DNA from 4 places in the Bombilactobacillus sp. ESL1197 genome. Region 3 is predicted to be linked to each of the others. Evidence: predicted binding sites of a transcription regulator. Region 3 holds the regulator's gene; each other region holds the start of a gene.

Region 1 (3,846 bases), 430 kb from region 3:
GGACCGGAGCGATTTTTGCCAATGATCACTTCCACTTCACCAGCGTTAGTATCATCACTAGCTTCACTACCTTCCTCGTCATCAGCACCATCGTTATAATAATCATCACGATACAGGAAGGCGACCACATCCGCATCTTGTTCAATGGAACCAGATTCACGAATATCTGATAAAACTGGTCGCTTATCTTGTCGTTGCTCTACCCCCCGTGATAGTTGTGATAAAGCAATAACTGGTACATGTAATTCTTTCGCTAGTTTTTTTAATTGTCGTGAAATCGTCGAAACTTCTTGTTGCCGATTCTCTTGACCAGTTCCTTCAATTAGCTGTAAATAATCAATAATAATTAAACCAATATTTCCCGTCTCTTTGACCAGGCGGCGACACTTAGCTCGAATTTCTGCCATCTTAATTCCTGGAGTATCGTCAATATAAATATCGGTTTTGGACAAAATACCCATGGCCACAATTAAATTTTGCCATTCGTCATCGTTCAACGTTCCGGTGCGCAAATGATTCGCATCAATGCTCCCTTGAGCACATAATAACCGGCTAGCTAATTGGTCAGCTCCCATTTCCAAACTAAAAATGGCCACCGTTTGCTGACTATGAACTGCCACATTTTCCGCGACGTTGAGTGCAAAAGCCGTTTTGCCGACGCCAGGACGGGCAGCCAAAATAGTTAATTCATCAGCATGTAAACCAGCAGTCATACTATCTAATTCACTGTATCCGGTAGCTAACCCCGTCACTTGTGAATCTTCTTGAGCTAACTGGTCAATATTTTCAATCGTATCATTTAAAACATCGGCTAATTTTTTAAAGCCGTTATTATTCTGGCTTTCGCCGACTTCCATAATAGCTCGCTCGGCATTGTCCAAGACGTTCGCCACATCAGTATCTTGCTCATCAAAACTTTGGGCCACAATATCAGTTGCCGTATTAATCAACTGCCGTAATACGGCTTTATCAGCCACAATTTTGGCATAATAAACAATATTGGCGGCGGTGGGGACGGTTGTTGCCAAATCCCCTAAATAATTAACGCCGCCAATATCTGCTAACTGATTTTTAGCTTCAAGTTGATTTTTAACAGTCACGACATCAATTGCCTGGTCTGCTTCATTTAATTCCAACATGACAGCAAAAATTAACTGATGCGCATGATAATAGAAAGACTCAGTCGTCAAATATTCAGCCGCATCAACAATTTTTTCTGGACGTAATAGAATCGATCCTAGGACTGATTGTTCAGCCTCTTTATTATTAGGTGGAATTCTCTGCATTGTTGTATCGTTCATGAATTAACCTCATATCTAGTTACAATTTTACCACGGATAATATAGGGATAATATATGTTTTAAAATATTCAAAATAACATTAAATACCATCGAAAGTAAACAAAAAAACCTTTCCTAGTTACCAACGTTTAAATTAACTAACTAGAAAAGGTTTTATCATTTAAATTATAAACTAGTGTTTACAGATGCATCATTTGTGCAAACAGTGGCACTGCAATATTATCAACAATACCAATGATAACAACCGAAACAGCGGCCATCGCACCTTGAACAGAACCTAATTTCAAGGCAAAAGCAGAACCAACGGTATGTCCAGCAGTACCCATACCTAAACCAGCACCGATGGGGTCGCTTTCCAATCTGAACCACTTAACTAACCATTTACCTAAAGCATAAATGATAACGGCGTTCAGGATACATGCCATCGCAGTAACAGCAGTGTTGCCACCAATAGCTGTTGACAATGGTAAAGCAATCGCAGTCGTAGCTGATTGACTCATCATGGAAGCTGTGCCGACCCGACTGAGTCCCAAGAGTTTGGAAATTCCCAAAATAACAAATAAGGAAATAAAGGTACCAATTAACAAACTCAATAAAATAACTAGCCAATTCTTCTTAAACACATCATTACGTTTATAAAGCGGAATTGCAAAAGCAATTGTGGCAGGTGTTAAGAACCAGAAGATTAGATCCCCACCAGGCTTATAGAATTTCGTATAAGCTGCTGCAGTCGTCATTCCCATGCCTTTTCCTAACAAGAAAATTAGAAAAATTCCCAAAACCATCGCTACAAACAACGGTTGAAATAAGAAAAAGCCATGAGTCAAATTAAATAAGTATTGCCCAATTTCAAAAACTCCCAATGAAAGTAAGATACCAAATAAGGGATTCGATAATAACTCTGCCATCATTTGTTCTCTCCTCCTACTTGTTCTTGTGTATCTGTATCAGTATGTTTGATCTTTTTACTGATCCATAATAACAATCTTGTTGTATAAGCCGTTACTACCAACAAAACGATTGTTGATAAAATAATGACGATAACTAATTGGACACCTTCATTTGCCATAATGTTCAAATTAGCAGCTAGAGAAATTCCGGATGGTACAAACAAAAAGGCAATTAAACCAATCATGGCACTTCCAAAGGAATCAACCCACTCTAATTTGATAATATGACAAGTCAATAATAAATATAACAAAATCAAGCCAATAACCGGCGTTGGTACAGGGAATGATTTTGGCATCATATTAGAAATCCACTGTGATACAAACAAAATTGCTGCATAAATTAACATTTGAATCAATAATGGTGCAGCTTTTGGCTTCTTATCTTCTGGTTTCATTTTCACATCACCTATTCTTAAAATTTATCGCACTTATTGTCTAAGAGACCTAAACAATAAATTGGTTCCATCATCACTTTCTTTCTCCCAAAATCGATAAAATTTTAGTTTAATCAAAACTAAAAACTATCTACATATGGTTTATAACGTTTTCACGAATTTGTCAAGTATTTCACAAGATAATTGCTTCACAATCTGCAAGCCCTTACATCTTTGAGCTATTAAAAAAACTAGAATTCACAAGAACCTAGTTTCTTTATAATTTTTCTCAAAAAATTCTGCAACTAATACTGTAATTTACATTACAACAATAATATTACTTTTCACTGACATGCACCCGTATGGAAGCTTCAATCCCTGGATACAATTTCACTGGTACATTCATATAACCTAAAACTTTAATCGGCTCGGCCAATTCAATTTTGCGCTTATCAATTTCAATTTGGTACTGTTGTTTTAAAGCTTGCGCAATTTGTTTACTGGGAATTGACCCAAATAACCGACCATCACTGCCGGCTTTCGATTGTAGTTCAACCACCGTTTCATCTTTTTCTAAAACGGTCTTAATCATTTGAGCACTAGCTTGTTCTTCATCTTTTTCTCGTTGTTCAGCTTGCTTTTTACCATTCAATTCACTGATGGCCTTAGCAGTGGCGACTTGAGCTTTACCGTTTTTAATTAAGAAGTTGCGCGCGTAGCCATCAGCGACTTCTTTGACTTCGCCACGTCGACCCTTACCGCGAACATCTTGTGTGAAAATTACACGCATCTTTTCATGCCTCCTAGTTATTGTCTGCTTGCTTAGGTTTATCTTCTACTTTTTGTTGGATAATTGCAATCAATTCTTTCTTAGCCTGAGCAATTGTATAATCAGCTAATTGCGTTGCCGCATTGGATAAATGACCGCCACCACCCATTTCTTCCATAATGACTTGCACATTAAAGTCACCTAAGCTTCGCGCTGAAATTGCTACTTTGGCATCGGACCTTTTGGTAATCACAAATGAAGCATCAATTTTTGATAAGGTCAATAAAGTATCGGCTGCCTGTGCCGCAATCACGGAATCATAAACTTGATCTTCTTCACCCGTGCAAATGGCAATTTGCGGCGTCACCATTTGTACGGTATCAATTAAATGGTTCCTTTGGATATAGGATGACACATTTTCTTTCAGCAAATTTTGCATTTTCGTGCTGTCA
Region 2 (3,846 bases), on a different contig from region 3:
CGTTATTTAAGTAAAAAACTATACCAGCATTTAACAGGAGAATAAGGTGATGGCAGAATTATTAACTTACACGGCTGCCTTAGCTGACCAGGCAGAAGTAGCGTTAGCGACTAAGAATTTGTGCGTCAGTTACGGTGCGAAAGAAGCTTTACACGAAGTGTCTTTACAATTTGAACGTTATAAAATCACATCGTTAATTGGGGCTTCTGGTTCGGGAAAATCGACGTTTTTACGCGCGCTCAATCGGATGAATGATACGGTTTTTAGTGCGCAAGTTCAGGGGAAAATTATGTATCGCGGAGTTGATATTAATGCTCCTAAAGTCGATGTTTACACGGTTCGTGAACAAATCGGCATGGTTTTTCAGCGTCCGAACCCGTTTGCGAAATCAATTCAAGATAATATTACTTTTGCTTTAAAACGGCGGGGGGTGACTGATCCACAAAAGTTGTCTGAAATTGTAGAAACTTCATTAAAGCAAGCGTCTTTATGGGAACAAGTCAAAGATAATCTGCATCAGAGTGCTTTATCATTGTCCGGTGGGCAACAACAACGCTTGTGTATCGCTCGAGCCTTAGCTTTGCAGCCAGATATTTTGTTGATGGATGAACCAGCTAGTGCCTTGGATCCGATTTCTACGGCAAAATTGGAGAATACGATGCAGCAACTAAAGCAAAAATATACCATTATCATTGTGACTCATAACATGCAACAAGCGGCGCGAGTAAGTGATTATACAGCCTTTTTTCATTTGGGAAAGATGGTTGAGTTTGACCAAACGCGTAAAATTTTTACGCGGCCGAAAGTGCAATTAACTGAAGACTATGTATCGGGGCATTTTGGTTAAAGGAGGAGTATATGACAGCAGATATTTTAACGGCGCAAAATGTACATGTGTTTTATGGTACGAATGAAGCGTTGAAAGGAATTAATTTAGCCATTAAACAGCACGAAATTACTGCCATGATTGGTCCTTCCGGGTGTGGCAAGTCAACTTTTTTACGCTGTTTAAATCGGATGAATGACCTAATTGCAAATGTTAATATTCAGGGACAAATCGAATTAAAAGGACAAGATATTTATGCGCCTACTATGAATACTGTTCAACTGCGAAAACAAGTTGGCATGGTCTTCCAGCAACCCAACCCGTTTCCATTTTCGATTTATGATAATGTGATTTACGGATTAAAATTGGCGGGGATTCGTGAGCGGCAAGTTTTAGATGAAGCTGTCGAGACTAGTTTAAAAGCCGCGGCTGTTTGGGACGATGTTAAAGACAAACTACATCAAAGTGCCCTGGCCTTATCAGGTGGTCAACAACAGCGAGTTTGTATTGCACGGGTTCTAGCAGTTAAGCCCGAAGTCATCTTATTAGATGAACCAACTAGTGCTTTAGATCCCATTTCAGCCACTAAGATTGAGAATATGTTATTGGAACTACGCCAGAATTACACCATGGTAATTGTGACCCACAGTATGCATCAAGCGTCTCGAATTTCTGATCAAACGGCGTTTTTTTATCAAGGTGAGTTAATTGAAATGGATCAAACTAAAAAAATATTTCTGAATCCACAACAGCAAACAACCGAAGACTATATTAGTGGACGGTTTGGCTAGAAAGAGGTTTTTATGCGGAGTGATTTTACAACAGAATTAAATAATTTACATGTTCGCTTTGCGGAGATGGCAATGATGGTGAATGAAGCTCTCAAAAAAGCGATGACCGCTTTTATGCAGAATGATTTAACCATGGCACAAGCAGTAATTGATAATGATCAATATATTAATAATCGTGAAGTCAACTTAGAACAAAAGTCATTTGAAATGATTGCTTTGCAGCAACCTGTGACGTCTGATTTGCGGATGATTGTAACTATTTTAAAGGCTAGTTCAGATTTAGAGCGGATGGGAGATCATGCGGTTCGCATTGCTCGCACGACCTTGAAACTTAAAAATAAAAATGCAGTTGGCCAAGTGAAACTACAGTTAGAACAACTAGCCCAACAAGTTGAAGTTATGTTTAATCAGGCATTAGATGCGTATTTAACCAATGATGCGCAAAAGGCAATAGTTGTTGCTCAGCAAGACGAACAAATTAATCAACTGGCTCATGAAATTGATCATCTTTGTGTGGCAGAAATGAAAGCTAATGCGCAAAGTATTGATGATGGAACTTCTTATTTATTAGTGGCGACCCATTTGAAACGCATTGGCGATTATGTCACTAATTTATGTGAGTGGGTCGTCTATCTTCAAGAAGGAAAAATCTGCGATTTAGGTTAACCAAAAGTTGCTGTAGGCGGGTTAGAACAATAGTTAAAAAATGTCATTAGAAAGTTTTAGACTAGCTGGTGGTGTTTTTACAGACTTTGTTCTAACCTGTTTTTGTTTTTTAGCAGAAAGATAAATTTTGTTAAAGAATTAACTTATTTCATCTAGAATTATTTTGAGCAAAGTGATATTATTTACATGTTGAATACGGTTGCATTAAAAAGCAAATAAATAAATTATGCAGCGATATCTGACATTTAGTTATTGAATAATTGGGAGGCAAAATCATGAAAGCAGCAAGAATCTATGGTAAACAAGATTTACGAATCGAAGATGTTGAATTAGATGAGCCAAAATCTGACCAAGTTCAAATCAAGGTGAAAGATATTGGTATTTGTGGCAGTGATATTCATATGTACCAAGAAGGCACTGGTATCCCATATAAGAAGCATCCGTTAACCGGTAAAACTGTACCAATTACTGAAGGACATGAATTCTCTGGTGAGGTTGTGAAAGTCGGCTCCGACGTAACGAATGTTCAAGTTGGTGATCATGTTTGTGTTGAACCTATTATTGCCTGTGGCAAATGTGAATTTTGCCGTAAAGGCTTGTACAACTACTGTACACGTGGTGTGGGTCCTGATGGTAGTTTGCAATTTATTGGTTTTTCCGATGATGGTGCCATGGCTGAATATGTGAATGTGAAAGATATTTATACGTTCAAGTTGCCTGAAGGCATGGACTATGAATTGGGTGCCTTAGTAGAACCGACAGCTGTCACTTATGAAGCAGTGCGTGATAGTGGTTTGATTGCTGGCCAAACAGTTGCTGTTATCGGTGCAGGCCCAATTGGCTTGTTAACAGCTTTGGTAGCTAAATATGCTGGTGCAACTAAAGTTTATATTGCTGATTTATCACCTGAACGTTTGGCTAAAGCTAAAGAATTAGGCTTTAGTGACGTTATTAACTCTGGCGAAGTGGACCTAGTTAAACATGTTTATGAAGAATTACCACAAGGAGTGGACGTAGTCTTCGAATGTGCTGGTGCGCAACCAACTTTAGACCAGGCGGTGCAATTAGTTGCTCCAGCTGGTGTTTTAGAGATTGTGGCTTTATTTAATGGCGATTATAAATTCGACATTACCACTTTACAGAACAAGGGTGCTGATGTGCATACGATTATGGGTTATGCCAATGCTTTCCCACCTTCCATTGGAATTATTAACCAACACCGCGACGTCTTCAAACAATTAGTAACTAAGAAGATTAGTTTGGATGATGCTGAAGAAGGTATTAAGTCATTGATGACTGATAAGTCACAAGTGAAAGTAATGATTTCTCCCGAACTTTAAAAAATAGTTTTTGACTAGCTGGTTTTGATTTGTTTCATACTATTGCCTGATGTCTATTAGGCGCAGTTGATACAAGTTGAGATCAGCTTTTTTTATTATTGCCATTTAAAAAATGATTGCTTTTCAATTGAAGCAAAAATGATTCGAACGTTGTTCAAACAGAACCACGGTGATGTATGTGGGATATGCTATAATGAAAAAATAATGTTAAGGAGAGCCGAGC
Region 3 (3,846 bases):
TTGCAAACTTAAAGCATCATGTTGCACTTGTAAGCCCCACACTGCAAAGTATGGCGAAACAGGTGGTTTCACATAAGTGGTGATGGAACTAGCACCAAATTGCTGGACCGCTTGATTAAGTTTTGGTGTTTGGAAAGGAACAGTAATCGTATCTAGAGCCTGTTTTAAATGCAGTTGGCGTTTTTGACCGGTAGCTTGTTCAATACGATCATAATCATACAAACGATAAGTAGTATCACTACTTTGTTGTGTTTCTAAGGCAATAATTCCTTGATTTAACGCATGAACACACCCACTAGGCACAAAAACAAAATCTCCTGTTTTGACTGGCATTTTTTTGAGCAAATGTTCCCAGTCTCCCGAGTCAATCAGTGCTTGTAATTCTGCCTTAGTTTGCGCATTATGTCCATAAATCAAATAGGCACCAGGCTGGGCATCAATAATATACCAACACTCCGTTTTGCCTAGCTCACCTTCATGTACTTTGGCATAAGCATTATCTGGATGCACCTGGACGGATAAACTAGCTTCCGCATCTAAAATCTTAGTCAATAAAGGGAAAACTTTTCCTTGCGGGTAGCCAAACAGCTCTGGTTGTTTTTGCCATAGTTGGGCTAAATCTTGCCCAGCAAAAGGTCCATTTTTAACAGTTGATAAACCATGCGGATGAGCAGAGATGGCCCAACATTCTCCCACTTGACCATCAGGTATGCGATAACCAAAACGTTCTTGTAGCTTACGCCCACCCCAAATTTTTTTTTGGAAAGCGGGTTGTAAAAATGGTTCCATCTAATACCTCCTAATAAAAGCAGCCGTAATCAACCAAAATTACTACTAACTTACCGCAAAATTCTCGCCTTACAAGCTAAAAGGTGAATCAAAAGTTAAACATTTAATTTAACTATAGTTATCTAAGAAATAAATTAATGTTTGTAATTCATTCGCTAAATCAACATTGTGCACGCGCACAGAATTAGGAGTTGCCAATCTTAACGGCGTAAAGTTCAAAATACCCTTGACGTTGGCTGCTACCAGTTCATCAGCGACCTTTTGTGCACTGATGACTGGTACTGACAAAATCACAACATCAATCTGTTCATCTGCTAAACGTTGTTCTAAAGAATCGACATCATAAACTTGCACACCATTGACAGTTTGGCCGATTAATTCCGGATTCTGATCAAAAGCGGCCGTAATCTTAATATTGTTCGTCTGTGAAAAGTTATAGTTTAATAATGCACTACCTAAGTTACCTACTCCGACCAACGCTACTTTCGTCGTTTGACTTTGGTTAAGTAACTTTTTAAAAAATTCCAGCATTGGTTCAACTTCGTAGCCGTAACCCCGTTTACCTAAAGAACCAAAGTAAGAAAAATCACGCCGAATCGTCGCACTATCCACTTGAACAGCTTTAGCTAATTCTGTTGAGGAAATCTTTTTAGTATTGGAATCATTTAAAAATTGAAAGTAACGATGATACAACGGTAAACGCTTAATAGTAGCATTTGGTATTTTGTATTTTGTCATGGTTAATATCCCCTTGTGAACAAGTATAATTGATACTTTCAGTATCTACCTTTTAATATCACAATGTCAAGTAAATAAAATCACAAAGTTATTACCTTGAAAATTAACCATTAATTTTGATAAAAGTTGCCATCTCATACGGTGCTAGTTGTTGCGCGTCTGCTTGTAAAGACTGAACTTCTTCTAACGCATTGGTTCGTTGAAAACCAGCCGCTAAGAATTCCGTTAAAGCAACCGTTTTATTCGCTTGATTACTCAATCTAACCACAATCGCATTCTGAATTGTATAAGCACAGTAGAGAGCCGTAATCGTTACATCCGGATCCAACCGTAAGAAAGTCGCTTGGCGTGGTAACTGAGGTAATGATTTATCAAATTCAACATCCCAAATTTTATTATCTAACCGATTGACAAATAAATTCAGTTTTTGTAACTGGTAATTAACATTGGGGGCCAACCAATTTTCAGCAGTCCGTGCTAACTGATTCTCGTCTAAGTCTGCAACTGCCACTAATCCAAACGCAAAATGATTTAAGCCGATTTCTTCAGCTAGTGGTGTTGGCGTCATCTGATGACCGATACTAGTAGTGTCGCCCGAAGCTCGCCCAGGGCGCCACAACAAATTGGGTTTTCCTAATTGACCCGTAGTGGCTAGTAAAGTGACGGCAAAGCTTTGATCCAATAATTCGTATTCTTTCATGCCGCCACTTAACAAAAACAAACCTTGCTTGGGCTCATACATGCCCACAACTTTATCAAAGTTATAAAGATTGACCGGTTTTTCAACAAACTCGTCTTGCCAATTATCCGCAATAGGCAAATTAGTAGTGGTTCGAAAACCGCCTTGGATTTGCGCCCACGCCTGTGAACTTTTGATACCCGTGTTAATCTTTAATCTCAAGCGATGATCTAAAGCTTGGTTGTCAATAATTAATTGACCATCTAGCACCGAAGAACTTGTTGCTAAACTTAAAATAATTTTGAAGTTCACGTCAATTAATTGTGGATGGTCCTTTTGCCTTTCAGCTAAAGATTTAGGTAACTGCCAAGTACCTTGAACCGTCATAGTTTGTAAATTAGGAGCAGTCTGCACTTGACATTGTCCAGTTAACGGCAAGCTGACTTCTTGTTCCTGCGGTAAAGGCGAATAATCATACGTATCACCATCATTGCCCGAATCTAAAATTTCTAACAGCTGTGGATAAACGTGACCTTGCGTTTGAGCAGTAAAGCTTGTTCCTGTGTATTGAACTTGCCACTTTTGATTGTTAATGGACACAGATGAACTATCTTCTAAAGTTGCTAGCTCCGTTGGAGCTACTTGATAAGAAACCACCTGATAGCCTAATCCTTCATAGTGCATCTTTAACCGAACCGTCAATCGATAATAGCCCGGCTCATCTTTAAATTCAAAACCTTTGGCGGTTTGTTGCATAATATGCTCACGTTTAGGGACATAAGTTGCACGAACTAGAACAGCTTGATATTGTTCAGCAAATTTCACTTTTTTACTAGTCGTTAAAAATTCTACTTCTTGATAACCATCAAATACCCGTGGTGAAGTATTAAATAGTAACAATTGATTACTATCCAGATTTAAACGTTGCGCTAAGCGCTTCTTAATATAATTTTCAATTCCGGCAGCAAGTTCGAAACCTTCTTTGAAACGTTGCTGAACATCAACAGCAACATTATCCGTGATACTACCGCCTAATGTATCATGCGGTTGACACTTTAATAACTTTTTCCAAAGTTTTAAAACTAATCCGTTGGACACTTTGATTCCACAAGCTTGGGCAATAACCAGCATCGGTTCAACTCGGCGTAAAATTTGTTGTTCTAACTTGAAATTTTGACGTTTAAGCTGCGAGCGCACTGACCCAATCGTCCGATGCACCCGTGAATAGGTAGGATAACGTAATTCGCCTTGATACTGAGGCAAATCTTGGTGGCGCAATTGTTGCATAAATTGGGGATAACTGCTCAACACTATTTGGTGTTTACTATATTGATTTAATTGTTGAATTACCTGGGAAATATTATGGATAATATTCATCTGATCAATCCCCGAAGGAATTAAAACGGGATCATTATGACCATGTTTAGCTTCTAGGTCAATTCCTGGGTCTAATCTTTGCTCGACAAACTCTTGTAAATGCTGCTTCGAATTTAAATCAATTTGCCCCGTATAATAACCTAAGGGAAAGTTAGCTGCATAAACTTGGTTATTTCCCAAGCCCTGCCACTTAAAGTAAACTGAATCGACTTGTCGAGCAAAATTAGTACCCCGCCAACATATAAAATCTTGAATGCCGACTT
Region 4 (3,846 bases), 400 kb from region 3:
TATTCTTTGGATAAATCAGAGGTTAAATCGTGAATCGCATTTTTAGTCCGCGCATCCCGATAAGAAACCGGATCTTTCAAACGTTGACCATCTGAACCGACCAAAACGTAATCAACAGCCCACGTATCAATTCCCACTGTTACTTCCACATAACCAGCTTGTTTGACTTTTTGCAGTCCCAGTAAAATTTCTTGGATAATATGATCAATGTCCCAACAATCAGCACCATTTTTGGAGGTAAATCCATTGGTAAAACGGTGCATTTCTTTCAATTGCAATTGGCCATCAATTAATTGACCCAGCATCAAACGCCCACTGGAAGCGCCAATATCAATTGCTACATAAGTTTTACTCACTAACTGCACCTTCTATTCTTCTTTGGTACCATAACGTTCCAAAGTGATTTCATCTAAAGATTTACCTTGAGTTTGTGGCGTCCAAATAACACCAATAATCAAAGATACTAACAGCAAAATAATCATGACCGTCCCAGCAACCTTAAAACCAAGATCTGCTAAAATCATTGGGAAAATGATCGACCAAATCCCAGAGCTACCACGGACAATAAAGAACATAAACCCTTGGGAGCCAGCACGGTACTTCGTGGGAAAAAGCTCCACTGCCCATAAAGCATACCAAGCTTGGGCACCAATTCCGGCAGATAGTCCCCAAATAATTACAAAAGCAATTAAAGCGGCCCAGCCGAAGCCAATATAAGTTAAAATTACCCAAGAAATAACAGCCATTAAAGCCCCTACAAAGAAGAAGCCCCGGGGATTAAGCCGATCGCCAAATAAGGCAAAACCGAAGTAACCAGATAAAGCGGTACATAACCACAAAACTGCTTGTAAAATATTTGCCTGCAAGGTATTTAAGCCACCGACAGTTTCATACACAAATGGCATAAAGAAGCCCATCGCCCCCGCAACTAAATTCCAGAGAGCATAAACACCGCATAAGAAGAGAATACTTTTAATGGAAACCATATTCGAAAATAATTCTTTATATGGATGCGGCTTAATTCCTGATTGCCGTTCTTTTTCCTTTTGTTGCAACCAATCCTGAGATTCCGGTAAGTTTCTTTGTAACAACCACGCAATAAATGCCACAATTGTTAAAAAGACAAATAATAAACGGTTACCTAATAAACCAAGTGGTGCAAATAATGATGCTGCTACAAAAACTAACGTCGGTCCCATGGACCAGGAAAATTGAGAAATCCCAATATCATGGGCCCGATTTTTTCCATCAGATGTTTCACCAATATACGTCCAAGAAGCAGGAACCCCCGCACCTACAGCCATACCTGTTACTAAAAAACCAATTAGTAACATCGGAAAATTAATAGAAAACACAATTAAAAGTGTTCCGACCATGTAGACCAACATATCATAGGTATAAATCATTTTGCGGCCGTATTTATCAGACAAATGCCCGCCAATGATGGCTCCCAATGCCGAACCAAAAGCATTAGCACTCAATGCCCCTAATAAACCGACGGCAAAGCTACTCAAACCAAAGTGCTTTTGCCACATTGTTAAACCTGCACCGCCCGCAACGATTGAGCCTGAGTCTAAAAAATTGGTTAAGGATACTGCCCACGTTGAAGCGTGCGAACTTTTAGCCATAACTTCAGATCTCCATTCATAATTCTTAATCGTAAACGTTTACTGTATAGATTGTAAGCGTAATCGCTAGACTAGCGCAATGGCATAATTCTTGATAATCAGTATCATATTAATACATTTTTTAATTTAATGATTTTAGATTCTGGAAATCAACCAGGGGCACAGTTCGTAATTTTTATCTATAAAAGCACTTTTTAGATTATTTTTTTGTAAAAATAAAATATTTAAACCATTCATCGCAAAACTTTATGAATAAAATCACAAGTTTTTATTGAAATCGTTTTTTGATAGTGACATAATCATTGTTGAAAAGGGTGAATTTCAAGAAAGGGGTTTTATTAATGAAAATTACTGCCGCTGTTGTCAAAGAACAAGGAGCACCATTTACCTTAGAAGATGACATTGAACTGCACGAAGTTGGTCCGACTGATCTCCAAATTCACATGGTGGCCAGCGGGATTTGCCATTCTGATGAAGCGATTCGCAAAGGCGATGCTTCGGTAGGCTATCCAGCAATTTTAGGTCATGAAGGGGCCGGTATCGTTGAAAAAATTGGTTCCGAAGTGAAAAACTTTCAAGTCGGTGATCATGTTATTTTATCTTTTTACGCTGATGGAACCTGCGATAATTGTTTAAAAGGGGTGCCCACACAGTGTCGTAATTATGGTGATTACAATTTGTCTGGAGTCCGGGCCGATGGTGAAGATCAATTTACTCAGAACGGTCAGCACATCTCTAATATGTTTAATCAATCCTCGTTTACAACGACTACCGTTGTTGACCAACGTAATGCTGTCAAAGTTGATAAAAGTTTAGATTTACGGAAATTAGGACCATTAGGTTGTGGTTATGTAACTGGTTCCGGTACTGTCTTTAATACTTTGCAACCGAAACCTGGTGATACGATCGCTGTCTTTGGTACTGGTGCCGTCGGTCTAGCTGCTATGATGGCCGGACGCATTTCTGGTTGTATTAAAGTTATTGCCGTGGACGTAGTTCCTCAAAGATTGGCCTTAGCCAAAGAATTAGGAGCTACAGATACGATTAATAGTAATGATGAGGATGCCGTGGCTAAAATTCAACAATTAACTAATGGCTATGGCGTTGATTGGACGGTTGACACTACTGGTATTCCTGCAGTAATCAAAAACAGCGTTTTAGCATTAGCTCAAGGCGGAACGTGTGCTGCGATCGCCGTGACACCAAAATTATTAGAAATTTCTACTTGGAATGATCTCTGCGTTGATGATCGCAAAGTCGTTGGTGTCAACATGGGCGATTCCATTCCTCAAGTTGATATTACCCGCTTGATTGAATTTTATAAGTTAGGTTGGTTTGACTTTGATAAAACTGAAAAGTTCTATGATTTCAAGGATATTAATCAAGCCAATGCCGATTCTGTTTCGGGGAAAACGATTAAACCGGTTTTGATTATTGATCCCGACTACCAACCAGATAAATAATCGTCGTTACTCGACAGTAACTTGGGAATTTAAGAGTATTATAAAAGGAAATGTTTGGCTCAATCTTAATCATTGACCAACATTTCCTTTTTGTTCCGTTATTGATTGCTAATCAGCTTGCGAAAGGATTTTATTATGAACGCACAAGTTATCCAAATGCTCCAACAAAAAACCAGTTTAGAACAACAACAAGAAGCAACTCATCATTTTATTGCCGATTTACCACAAAGTGCAGTCGCTACTTCTGTCGATCATCAAGCACTCCTCACTTTAACTAACGATTACTTTTTTAAGTACCATTCTGTCTATATCAGTAAACATAACCGCTTTGCCCCCTACCCTAAACACACGCATAAATTTTTAGAATTAAATTATATGTTAACTGGCAGTTGCTCTGAAGTCGTCGATGGGCAACTAGTCAAATTACATGAAGGTGATATTCTAATGATGAATGTTGGTTGCAGCCACTCTATCAAAGCACTCGGGACCAACGATTTACTCATCAATGTTTTGTTTCGCGACAGTAGTATTACTTTCAATTTATTAAACAGTATTCACAAAAATAATAGTATTACTTATAGTTTTTTATCTGATATTTCTCTTGGCAAGCATCCTACCCGCAATTATATTTTATTTCCGCAAAACCAAGACATCAAAGAAACCATGGACGAAATTATTGAAGAATATTTTCTTGAAAAATCGTACTCGAGTCGGATCATTGAATCTTATTTAGATATTCTTTTAGCCAAAATCCT

The links. Region 3 encodes Rex, which represses fermentation and respiration genes when NADH is low (regulators of the CRP and FNR family bind a similar motif). Its sites were predicted from a motif close to TTGTGAANTANTTCACAA; they were not measured.
Region 1: a site for Rex is predicted at 2,807-2,824, ahead of AC3B6B_RS01155 (CidA/LrgA family protein). Genes of this name have one in related genera too.
Region 2: a site for Rex is predicted at 2,411-2,428, ahead of AC3B6B_RS08735 (2,3-butanediol dehydrogenase). Genes of this name have one in related genera too.
Region 4: a site for Rex is predicted at 1,875-1,892, ahead of AC3B6B_RS01280 (NAD(P)-dependent alcohol dehydrogenase). Genes of this name have one in related genera too.

What each region holds. Positions count from the first base shown of each region.
Region 1 covers NZ_JBYLTY010000001.1:283,325-287,170, forward strand. Annotated here, with positions in the region: gene dnaB (replicative DNA helicase) at 1-1,301, opposite strand, end outside; gene AC3B6B_RS01150 (LrgB family protein) at 1,481-2,209, opposite strand; gene AC3B6B_RS01155 (CidA/LrgA family protein) at 2,209-2,646, opposite strand; gene rplI (50S ribosomal protein L9) at 2,963-3,415, opposite strand; gene AC3B6B_RS01165 (DHH family phosphoesterase) at 3,429-3,846, opposite strand, start outside.
Region 2 covers NZ_JBYLTY010000004.1:212,670-216,515, forward strand. Annotated here, with positions in the region: gene pstA (phosphate ABC transporter permease PstA) at 1-45, shown strand, start outside; gene pstB (phosphate ABC transporter ATP-binding protein PstB) at 50-847, shown strand; gene pstB (phosphate ABC transporter ATP-binding protein PstB) at 859-1,617, shown strand; gene phoU (phosphate signaling complex protein PhoU) at 1,630-2,283, shown strand; gene AC3B6B_RS08735 (2,3-butanediol dehydrogenase) at 2,559-3,623, shown strand.
Region 3 covers NZ_JBYLTY010000001.1:712,296-716,141, reverse strand. Annotated here, with positions in the region: gene manA (mannose-6-phosphate isomerase, class I) at 1-789, opposite strand, end outside; gene AC3B6B_RS03080 (redox-sensing transcriptional repressor Rex) at 898-1,527, opposite strand; gene AC3B6B_RS03075 (glycoside hydrolase family 38 N-terminal domain-containing protein) at 1,631-3,846, opposite strand, start outside.
Region 4 covers NZ_JBYLTY010000001.1:313,245-317,090, reverse strand. Annotated here, with positions in the region: gene rhaB (rhamnulokinase) at 1-356, opposite strand, end outside; gene AC3B6B_RS01285 (MFS transporter) at 369-1,628, opposite strand; gene AC3B6B_RS01280 (NAD(P)-dependent alcohol dehydrogenase) at 1,970-3,091, shown strand; gene AC3B6B_RS01275 (helix-turn-helix domain-containing protein) at 3,227-3,846, shown strand, end outside.